3 regions of the Mesorhizobium newzealandense genome follow, and region 1 is predicted to be linked to each of the others. Evidence: predicted binding sites of a transcription regulator. Region 1 holds the regulator's gene; each other region holds the start of a gene.

Region 1 (3,273 bases):
CTGGACCGGCGCACTCATCATCACATTGACGGTTCTCGCGCTCAGCATCTTTGCGCGCAGCCTGACCGGACGCAGAGAGGACAAATGAGCCAGATGTTGTCTCCAGACATGACGATCGCCGCCGAGGCAACCGCCAGCAAGGCCAAGATCGAGGTCAAGAACCTCAACTTCTACTACGGCCAGAGCAAGGCGTTGAAGGACATCACGCTGTCATTGCCCGAGCGCAGCGTCACCGCCTTCATCGGCCCTTCCGGCTGCGGGAAGTCGACGCTGCTGCGCGTCTTCAACCGCATCTACGAACTCTATCCCAAGCAGACCGCCGAGGGCCAGGTGTTGCTCGACGGCCAGAACGTTCTCGACCGCTCGCAGGACCTCAACCTGCTGCGGACCAAGATCGGCATGGTGTTCCAGAAGCCGACGCCGTTCCCGATGTCGATCTATGAAAACATCGCCTTCGGTGTCAGGCTCTACGAGAAACTCAGCAAGTCCGAGATGGACGGCCGCGTCGAGCAGGCGCTGAAGCGCGCCGCACTGTGGACCGAGGTCAAGGATAAGCTCAACGCCAGCGGCCTCAGCCTCTCCGGTGGCCAGCAGCAGCGGCTCTGCATCGCCCGTACCGTGGCGGTGAAGCCGGAAGTCATCCTGCTCGACGAGCCGGCCTCGGCGCTTGACCCGCTGTCGACCGCCAAGATCGAAGAGCTGATCGACGAGTTGCAAGCCGACTACACGATCGTCATCGTCACCCACAATATGCAGCAGGCGGCGCGCGTGTCGAAGCAGACTGCCTTCATGTATCTGGGCGAACTGGTCGAGTTCGACCGCACCGAGAAGATCTTCACGTCGCCCCGCGAGAAGCGCACGCAGGACTACATCACCGGCCGCTTCGGCTGAGCTCAGGCATACGAGGGACAGGATCATGGGCGAACACACAGTCGCTTCTTTCGACGAGGATCTCGGACAGATCAGCAGGCTCATCAGTGACATGGGCGATCTCGCCGGCTCGATGGTCGGTGGTGCCACCAAGGCGCTGCTGAATTCCGACAACGCGCTGGCACAGCGCGTTGTTTCAGACGACGCGATCATGGACGCGCGCCAGCGCGAGCTCGATGACCGCGCCATCACGCTGATCGCCAAGCGGCAGCCGATGGCCGACGATCTGCGCCATGTCGTCGGTTCGATCCGCATGGCCGGCGATCTCGAACGCATCGGCGACCTTGCCAAGAACATCGCAAAGCGCGTCGGCACCGTCGGCCTCAGCGTCACACCGCGCGACCTGTCGCACTCCATCGATGGAATGGCGCAGCTGGTGCTGATCCAGGTGCAGGGCGTCATCGAGGAGTATGCGGCGCGCGACGCCGCGGCGCTGGCGAAACTGCGCGCCGACGACGAGCGCATCGACGTCAAATACACCTCCGTGTTCCGCGAACTGCTGACCTACATGATGGAAGACCCGCGCAACATCACCGCCTGCACGCATCTTCTGTTCTGCGCCAAGAACCTCGAGCGGATCGGCGATCACGTCACCAACATCGCCGAGAATGCGTATTATGTTTTGACCGGTACGCAGTTGCCCGCCAATCGTCCGAAGCAGGACGAGACGGCAATGTCCGCGCCGGCGGCATGACGACAGGGGTGACCAGTCGATGATCGCGCCACGCATCATGGTGGTGGAGGACGAGGAGCCGCTAGGCGTGCTGCTCCGCTACAATCTGGAGTCCGAGGGTTACCAGGTCGAGGTGGTGACGCGCGGTGATGAGGCCGAGATCCGGTTGCAGGAGAACGTCCCCGACCTTCTGGTGCTCGACTGGATGGTGCCGGCGGTTTCCGGCATCGAACTCTGCCGCCGGCTAAGGATGCGTCCCGAGACCGAGCGGCTGCCGATCATCATGCTGACCGCGCGCGGCGAGGAAAGCGATCGTGTGCGCGGCCTTTCGACCGGCGCCGACGATTATCTGGTCAAGCCGTTCTCGACACCGGAGTTCATGGCCAGGGTCAAGGCGCTGCTGCGCCGCGCCAAGCCGGAAGTGCTGTCCAGTGTGCTCAAGGTCGGCGACATCGTGCTCGATCGTGAATCGCACCGGGTCTATCGCAAGAAGAGCGAGATCAGGCTCGGCCCGACCGAGTTTCGCCTGCTCGAGTTCATGATGCGCCATCCCGGCCGCGTGTTCTCGCGCAGCCAACTGCTCGACAATGTCTGGGGCGAGACGATCTACATCGACGAGCGCACGGTCGACGTGCATGTCGGCCGGTTGCGCAAGGCGGTCAACAATGGCCGCATGCCCGATGTCATCCGCACCATCCGCGGTGCCGGATACGCGATCAGGGAAGATTGACTCCCGTTTGATTCACGCCACGTTCTTGCCAACGAGGCCGGATCTTGTCTGCGCGCCAGGTGCGAAAATCTCCTGGTCGACGAAAGTCAGCGCGCGCATGGCGCAGCCTTCGCGGATCAATGGCAGTTCGTTCGGCTCGGTGTCGAAGGATATCGATTTCGAGTGCTGGCCGCCGGCGGTCTGGGCAATCGCCTCGCGCAATGCCGGCTCGATCAGGTCGAAGGCCGCGGCGCTGACACCGACCATGGCGACCGGCGCCGGATCGATCAGCGCGAACAGGCTGCCGAGACCGTAGCCGAGCGCTTCGCCGGCCTTGCGGTAGGCCTCGCGCTCGGGTCCATCCCTTTCGCGAGCCGCAGTTGCCAGAGCGCGCATGTCAGCGTCACTGACATCGGCGACGGGTTCTGCGTCCTCACTCATCTGCCTTGCGTTGCGCCAGATGGCGTAGTTGCCGGCATAGGCCTCGACGCAGCCGCGCCGTCCGCAGCGGCACAGCGCGCCGTTCGGCCGATGGATCATATGGCCGAACTCGCCGCCCGAGGAATGGGTGCCGGTGAACAGTTCGCCCTTCAGCACCAGGCCCATGCCGATGCCGTGCGACAAAAGGATGGCGATGAAGTCGTCGCGGTAGCGCTGGGGATCGCGCCAGCGCAGCGCCACCGCCATCATGTTGCAGTCGTTCTCCATGGTGGCGGGGATGCCGAACTCGTCCTCGAGTATGTCGGCGAAGGCGATATCTGTGTGCGGCGTGATCGGCGACCACAACATGGCGCGGGCACGCGTGTCGGTGATGCCCTGGATCGCCAGCGCGATGCGGGCGACATTGCGGACGTCGAGATCGGGGTCTTCGAGGCGGCGCCGCACGATGGCGACGCATTCGCCGACCAGCGCGTCGCGCGACATCGTCAGCGTATCGAGCCGGCGCTGTTCCTCGGCGATC
Region 2 (3,273 bases), on a different contig from region 1:
GCAGGCGGCGGCGATCACCGCCCGGTTCGGTGCCGAATTGCGCGCCGATTCCCCCATCCGCTTTTCGCAGAACAGTTTGAAGTCGCGGTCAGTCAGCTTCAGCTTGCGCTGGTAGTAATAGGCATAGGTTTCGAGGTTGACGAACTGGCGCTGGCCGGGCGCATGGTCCATCAGCGATGCCAGCTTGACGCGCTCGTCGCCGTCGAAATTGGCGAAGGCCCTGAGGCAGTCCGGCGCCGAAACCTCGCAGCGCAGATGGATGAAATGGTCGGCCCGCAGACGATCCTGCTGGACACTGTCCTCGATCGCGTCGGTCAGCTTGCGGATGTCGTCCGATGTCAGGTCGGCGTCCTCGTCCATGCCGACGCGCAAAGCGTCGAGCACGGTGGTGATGCCGGCGGTTGCCACTTGCGCGTCATGGGCAAGCACGGCGGCGATCGGGTTCCAGCGCACCTTCGGCCGCGGCGCGTAGTGGCCTTCGAGATGGTCGGTGTGGAGTTCGACCAGCCCGGGGATGATGTAGTCGCCGCCCATATCCTCGCCGGCCATGTTCCCGCCGGTTTGGCCAGTGCCAGCATCGATGCCGGCGATAAAGCCGTCGCGCAGCACCAGCGAGCCCACGACGATCTCGTCGGCAAGCACGATGCGGGCGTTGGTAAGAACAGTCTCGGCGGTCATTTCAGGCAGTCCTTGCTTGGTTCCGGCTGGGGTTGTTCCGGCAGGGGTTCTTCAGGCAGTTCTTCTGGCCGGGCGGCGCCCGAGCGCGTGATGGGAGAGCACCATGAACGGTGCGCCCGGTTCGGTTTCGACAAACAGCGTCAGCGCATCCACCAGCACCGGCTGTTGCAGCACCTCCGCGAACAGGCTGTCGATTGCTAGGCGAAGACGAGGGCTTTCCTGTGGCCCCGCCCGGCCGGACAGCGTCATGTGGAAGCGGAAGGTCTCGAAGACATAGGGGTAGCCCCACTGGCACAGATTGCGGAACTCGGCCGGCCTCAGCGAATCCGGGCTGCGTCGCTCGATCTCCGCCTCGGTCAACGGCGCGCGAAAACGGTCGAAACCGAGCACGACGTCATCGGCGAAGCGGTTGAGCGCAGGCAGCGGTCCTTCCGGCACCAGCGCGAAGAAGCTGTCGATCTGGCTGGCGACAAGGCGCGGGATCGTCACCACCGGCGTCGCTTCGGCAAAATGGTCGAGCGCGGCGCGCAGCGAGGCCTCCGTCTCGTTGGCCGCCAGACGGAAGGGTGCTTTCAGCGTCGCGTGAAAACCGTAGCGCCGCGCCGAAGCGGTGTGGAAGGCGACTTCCGCCGCCGACAGTTCGGCCACCGCCTCCACCGGCCTTGTCGCGGCCCCAAACGGGTCGCGACCGAGCCAGTTGGCAGCGATCCGCGCCAGCGGCTCGTCCTGCCGGGGGGTGAAATAAATGGCGTAGCGCATGAGAAGTCCTCGTCAGCTCCGCTGCCATAGGTGATTTCCATGACGGATTGACGAAGCTTTGAAGGGTTTTCGAGGGCAAATCGACCCGGCGGGGTCCTTAGCCGACGATTTTTCCAAGCTGGACCAATAGCTTCACCCGAAAGGTATGACCGATCAGGCCTTCATCAACCATTCATGCTCGGGTGCGTTGTGGAATTTCCACGTCCGCTTCGGCCCGGCCATCACGTTGAGATAATAGAGGTCATAGCCATGGCAGGCGGCGCAGGGATGATAGCCCTCGGGCACCAGCACGACATCGCCGTCCTCGATCGCCATGGCTTCGTCCAGCGCGCGATGGCCATTCTTGTCGGCGTCGGTGTAAACGCGCTGGAAGGCAAAACCCTGCGGCGGGTTGAGGCGATGATAATAGGTTTCCTCGAGATAGGATTCGGCCGGCAGATTGTCCTGGTCGTGCTTGTGCGGCGGGTAGCTCGACGTGTGGCCGCCGGGCGTGATGACCTCGACCACCAGCAGTGAATCGGCCGGCTTGCCCTCCGGCAGTATGTTGGTGACGTAGCGCGTGTTGGTGCCCTTGCCGCGCACCTCCTGGCCGAGATCGTCCGGTCCGATCACGCGCACCGGCAGACCGCCGCCAAGACCTGGCGCCGAGCAGACCGCGAGTTCCAGTTCGGTGTCGGCTGTTACCGACCAGCCGGAGCCTTCCGGTATATAGACCGACCACGGCTTGCCCTCGAACGGCGACATGCGCCCGCCGAGCAGGCCGAGGTCCTTGCCGCCGGCGGACGCCGTGCCCTTGCCGGTGACGAACACCAGGCAGACCTCGCGATCGTCCGTTTTCCCCGAGGCGCTCTCGCCAGGCTTCAGCCGATGCAGATCGAAACCGACATAGGTCCAGCCGGCGTTTTTCGGCGTCACATGAGCGACGCGGCCATGGCCCTTGTCGGCCTTCACCAGCAGTTTCGACATCCGGGTTACTCCTTCGGTTCGGCCTCGGCCGTTGCCTTGCTCTCGTCGGCCGGTTTGTAGAGATAGAAGAATTGCCAGACGGCGTAGCCGGCGAAGCCGAGCGCGATCACGCCCCAGAACGGCGTGCCGGTGGCGAATTCGATGATCGACCAGATGACGCAGACCGCGACGACGGCGACACGCCGCCACAAAGGCCGGAAAAACGGGTGCTCGGAATCTTTCATGCGGCCAACCTACAGCAACCCGGCGTCGCCGAGAACCAGCGCGTCAGGCAAAGCCCTCGGCATTCGGAAAGCCCTAGGCATTGGGAAAGCCTTGTGTCTCGACCGTGTAGCCGGCCGCCGTCATCACCCGCATCAATTCCTTGTGGCCAACCTGCGCCATCCTGAGCGGCGGATTCTTCTTCGGGTCCTGCTCGGCCTCGACCACGAACCAGCCCTCGTAGCCATGGTCGGCGAACCGATGCACGATGGCGCCGAAATCCAGCGAGCCGTCACCCGGCACCGTGAAGGCGCCGAGCGCAACCGCATCGAGGAAGGACTGCTTCGTGCGATCGAGCTTGTCGATCACTTCCATGCGCACATCCTTCACATGCACATGGCTGACGCGCTTGTGATGGTTGTCGATGGCGCGCAGGACATCGCCGCCGGCAAAGGCCAGATGTCCGGCATCGAGCAGCAGCGGAATGCCGGCTCCGGAATAATTCATGAAGGCATCGAGCTCCGGCTCGGTCTCGACCACCGCCGCCATGTGGTGGTGATAGGAAAGCGGCATGCCTTGTTCGGCGCACCATTCGCCAAATGCGGTGAGGCGTTTCGCATAGGCCTTCATCTCGTCGTCCGACAGCTTCGGCTTGGTGGCGAGCGGCTT
Region 3 (3,273 bases), on a different contig from region 1:
CGATCTCCTTCTGCCGCGCCCAGTCGGGCGTTGCCTCACCCGCCGGCGTCAGCAACAGGTTGCGGTCGACGACGCGGTAGCGCTCGCGCATCTCGCCGAGGAAGCCCGTGTAGTAGGGGTGGGTGATGCCGGCGGTGGTGAGGATATGGTAGGGCAGGAACGCCGGGCTCACCGCGCCCAGATTCTCGACCGGACCGGAGCGGTTCGACCAGATGATCAGCGGCGTCTGGTGATGCTCAAGTGCGGCTTCCGGTGTCGGTTCCTTGCGCGGCGCGACATTGTCCTTCAGGAAACCGGTCTCGACATAGACCGGCCCCAGCGGCGGCAGATGGTCGCCGAAGAAGGCAATCACGGTGGGACGGGAGCGTTTCTTCGCCCATTCGACAAGGCGCTCAAGGCCGCGATCGGCGTCGGCTGAGCCCTCGGCATAGCTGAGCAGCGATTCGCGCGCCCACTGGCTGATCGGTGCCTGCACCTTGTGTGTCGGATTGTAATAGCGGTTCGGCTCGTAGGGACCGTGGTTCTGCAGGCTGACCGCAAAGAAGAACACCGGTTCGTCGCTGGCGTCGGCCTCGCTGATGATCTCGTCGGTCATCGCCGCGTCGGAGGCCAGCGGCCCGCGCTTTTGCATGGGCGGCAGCGTCTCTTCGGATTTGAAATCGTTGAAGCCGAAATCGGCATAGACCGCGCCGCGGTTCCAGAACCAATTGGTGCCGGGATGGATGGCGCGCGCCCGGTAACCCTCGCTCTTGAGAAAAGTCGCGAGCGAAGGCGTCGGTGTGCGCACATATTGCTGATAGGGAATGCTGCCGGCCGGCAGGAATGCGTTGGAGAAACCGGTCAGCGCCTCGAACTCGATGTTGGCGGTCATGCCGCCGAATTCGGGCGAGAACATCGAGCCGGAGCGCAGCGCCCGCACATTGGGGATAGGGTCGGGCGTGATGGTGACGCCGGGCAGCTTGGTCGGATCCCAGAAGGATTCGCTCATGACGATGATGATGTCGGGCTTCTCGGCCGGCACCGAGGCGGTCACATCCGTCCGGTCGATCGCTGCGACTGCCTTGTCGGAATAGCCCGGCGGTGCCGAGACATGCGCCATCGGCACGTTGAGGGCAAAGGCCAGAGCAAAACCGTTGGAGGCATAGTTTTCCTTCTGGTCCCACATGATCGGGATGATCTGCAGCCGGTCCCTGGTCCAGGAGAAGGTGGCGTAGTCCATGATCGAAACGAAGAAGGCAAGCAGCGGCACCGCCAGCGTCAGCCGCGCAAGGCGGCCCTTGCGGCTGAGCGCCGGAACCTTGCGGCGCCACAGCCGCCAGCCATAGACGAGCAGCGACAGGCCGGCGACGATACCGACGACCATGGCGAGCGCGGTCATCGGCCGGTCGCGGACGAGGAGCGGCAGCAGCGCGAAGATCTGGCGGGCATAGAGGAAATCGGTGGGATAGAGCGGATCGCCGAGATAGTGTGACTTCTGGTGGCCGACGAAGGCAAGGGAAAGGGTCAGCGGCGCGACGATCATCAGGCTCTGGTGGCTGCGGCCGAGCACGGCATCGAGGCCGATCAGGATCAGCGCAAACACGACGATCGTGGTCCAGCCCGGCTTGAGCGGCTGCAGGAAGAAGGAGACCGTGCCGGCAAAGTCGCCACGCACGATCAATTCGATGGCAAACACCAGGACGGCCGCGATTGCCAGGCTGATCAGTCCATAGCGTACGACCGGCCATGTCCTGCCCGGCAGATAGCCGGTGGACGGATCGTCTTCCAGGAACTGTGGCGCGGCCTTGGCGGCGCGTTTCGAACTCTTTGTCACCTTAACTTCCCCACCCAGCGACAAACATGTCACTCGATTGTCATATTATTGTCACCGAAAGCTAGCGCCTGTGGCGGAAATAAGAAGAGCCAGCAAACGATTCGTGAGCGGTTTTCATCAGGAGTGATCGCCAGGAAGCCTTTTGGAACAGGCATTCGGCCGGCGATGGTGCCGCCGGGTAGGGTCGAACTGGGCTTGACTTGGCGGCCTGCCTTGCGTCACAGGCAAGAAAAACTCGACTATCAGGCAAGCAAAACCAGCCCTTGGGAGCCCACGCATGGCCGTTGCATTCACTTTCCCCGGACAAGGCAGCCAGGCTGTAGGCATGGGCAAGGATCTCGCCGAGGCCTTTCCCGAGGCGCGCAGGGTCTTCCAGGAAGTTGACGACGCGCTCGGCGAGAACCTGTCGAAGCTGATCTGGGAAGGGCCGGAGGAGACGTTGACGCTGACCGCCAATGCGCAGCCGGCCCTGATGGCGGTGTCGCTGGCCGCGATCAGGGCGCTGGAATCGCGCGGCTTCTCGCTGAAGGACAAGGTTACCTATGTCGCCGGCCATTCGCTGGGTGAGTATTCGGCGCTCGCGGCCGCCGGCTTCGTCTCGGTTGCCGATGCCGCCCGGCTGTTGCGCATCCGGGGCAATGCCATGCAGGCGGCAGTGCCGGCCGGCGAGGGCGCCATGGCGGCGATCATCGGACTGGAACAGGCTGACGTCGAGGCCGCTTGCGCCGAAGCCGGCAAGGGCTCTGTCTGCCAGATCGCCAACGACAATGGCGGCGGCCAACTTGTGATTTCCGGTGCCAAGGCAGCGGTCGAACTGGCGGCAAGGCTCTGCACGGACAAGGGCGCCAAGCGCGCGCTGATGCTGCAGGTCTCTGCGCCTTTCCATTCGGCGCTGATGGCGCCGGCCGCGAACGTCATGCGGGATGCCCTGGCTGGCGTGGCCAAGAATGTGCCGGTCGTCCCAGTCGTCTCCAACGTGTCGGTCACGCCTTCGATCGACCCCGACGAGATCGCGCGGCGTCTGGTTGAACAGATTACTGGCCGGGTTCGCTGGCGCGAGACGGTGGAATGGTTCGGCGCAAACGGCATCACCACGCTTTACGAGATTGGCGCCGGTAAGGTGCTTTCAGGCCTGGCGCGGCGCATCAACCGCGACATCGCCACCGCGTCGGTCGGCTCCGCGGCCGATGTCGAGGCGGCACTGGCGACGCCTGCTTAATCGAATGCCATTTGACCCCACCCGTGCGAAGGGTGTTCTCTTCTCAATCAGGAGACAAAAATGTTCGAATTGACTGGCCGCAAGGCACTCGTCACCGGCGCATCGGGGGGCATTGGCGAGGCGATCGCCAGGGTGCTGCATGCGCAAGGCGCCATCGTCGGCCTGCATGGCACCCGCGTCGAGAAGCTGGAGACGCTGGCCGCCGAGCTTGGCGACCGGGTCAAGCTGTTCCCGGCCAACC

Evidence for each region. Region 1 encodes PhoB, which activates phosphate uptake and scavenging genes when phosphate is short. Its sites were predicted from a motif close to TGTCATNNANCTGTCAT; they were not measured.
Region 2: a site for PhoB is predicted at 1,477-1,493, ahead of ACFSOZ_RS31895 (DUF1045 domain-containing protein). Genes of this name have one in related genera too.
Region 3: a site for PhoB is predicted at 1,852-1,868, ahead of ACFSOZ_RS36310 (LTA synthase family protein). Genes of this name have one in related genera too.

Annotation. Positions count from the first base shown of each region.
Region 1 covers NZ_JBHUGZ010000029.1:11,199-14,471, forward strand. The annotation lists gene pstA (phosphate ABC transporter permease PstA) at 1-88, shown strand, start outside; gene pstB (phosphate ABC transporter ATP-binding protein PstB) at 85-891, shown strand; gene phoU (phosphate signaling complex protein PhoU) at 917-1,624, shown strand; gene phoB (phosphate regulon transcriptional regulator PhoB) at 1,644-2,333, shown strand; gene ACFSOZ_RS33355 (ROK family protein) at 2,346-3,273, opposite strand, start outside.
Region 2 covers NZ_JBHUGZ010000026.1:34,190-37,462, forward strand. The annotation lists gene ACFSOZ_RS31890 (alpha-D-ribose 1-methylphosphonate 5-triphosphate diphosphatase) at 1-678, opposite strand, end outside; gene ACFSOZ_RS31895 (DUF1045 domain-containing protein) at 730-1,437, opposite strand; gene iolB (5-deoxy-glucuronate isomerase) at 1,591-2,403, opposite strand; gene ACFSOZ_RS31905 (DUF3329 domain-containing protein) at 2,409-2,627, opposite strand; gene iolE (myo-inosose-2 dehydratase) at 2,701-3,273, opposite strand, start outside.
Region 3 covers NZ_JBHUGZ010000030.1:474,394-477,666, forward strand. The annotation lists gene ACFSOZ_RS36310 (LTA synthase family protein) at 1-1,837, opposite strand, end outside; gene fabD (ACP S-malonyltransferase) at 2,091-3,032, shown strand; gene fabG (3-oxoacyl-[acyl-carrier-protein] reductase) at 3,093-3,273, shown strand, end outside.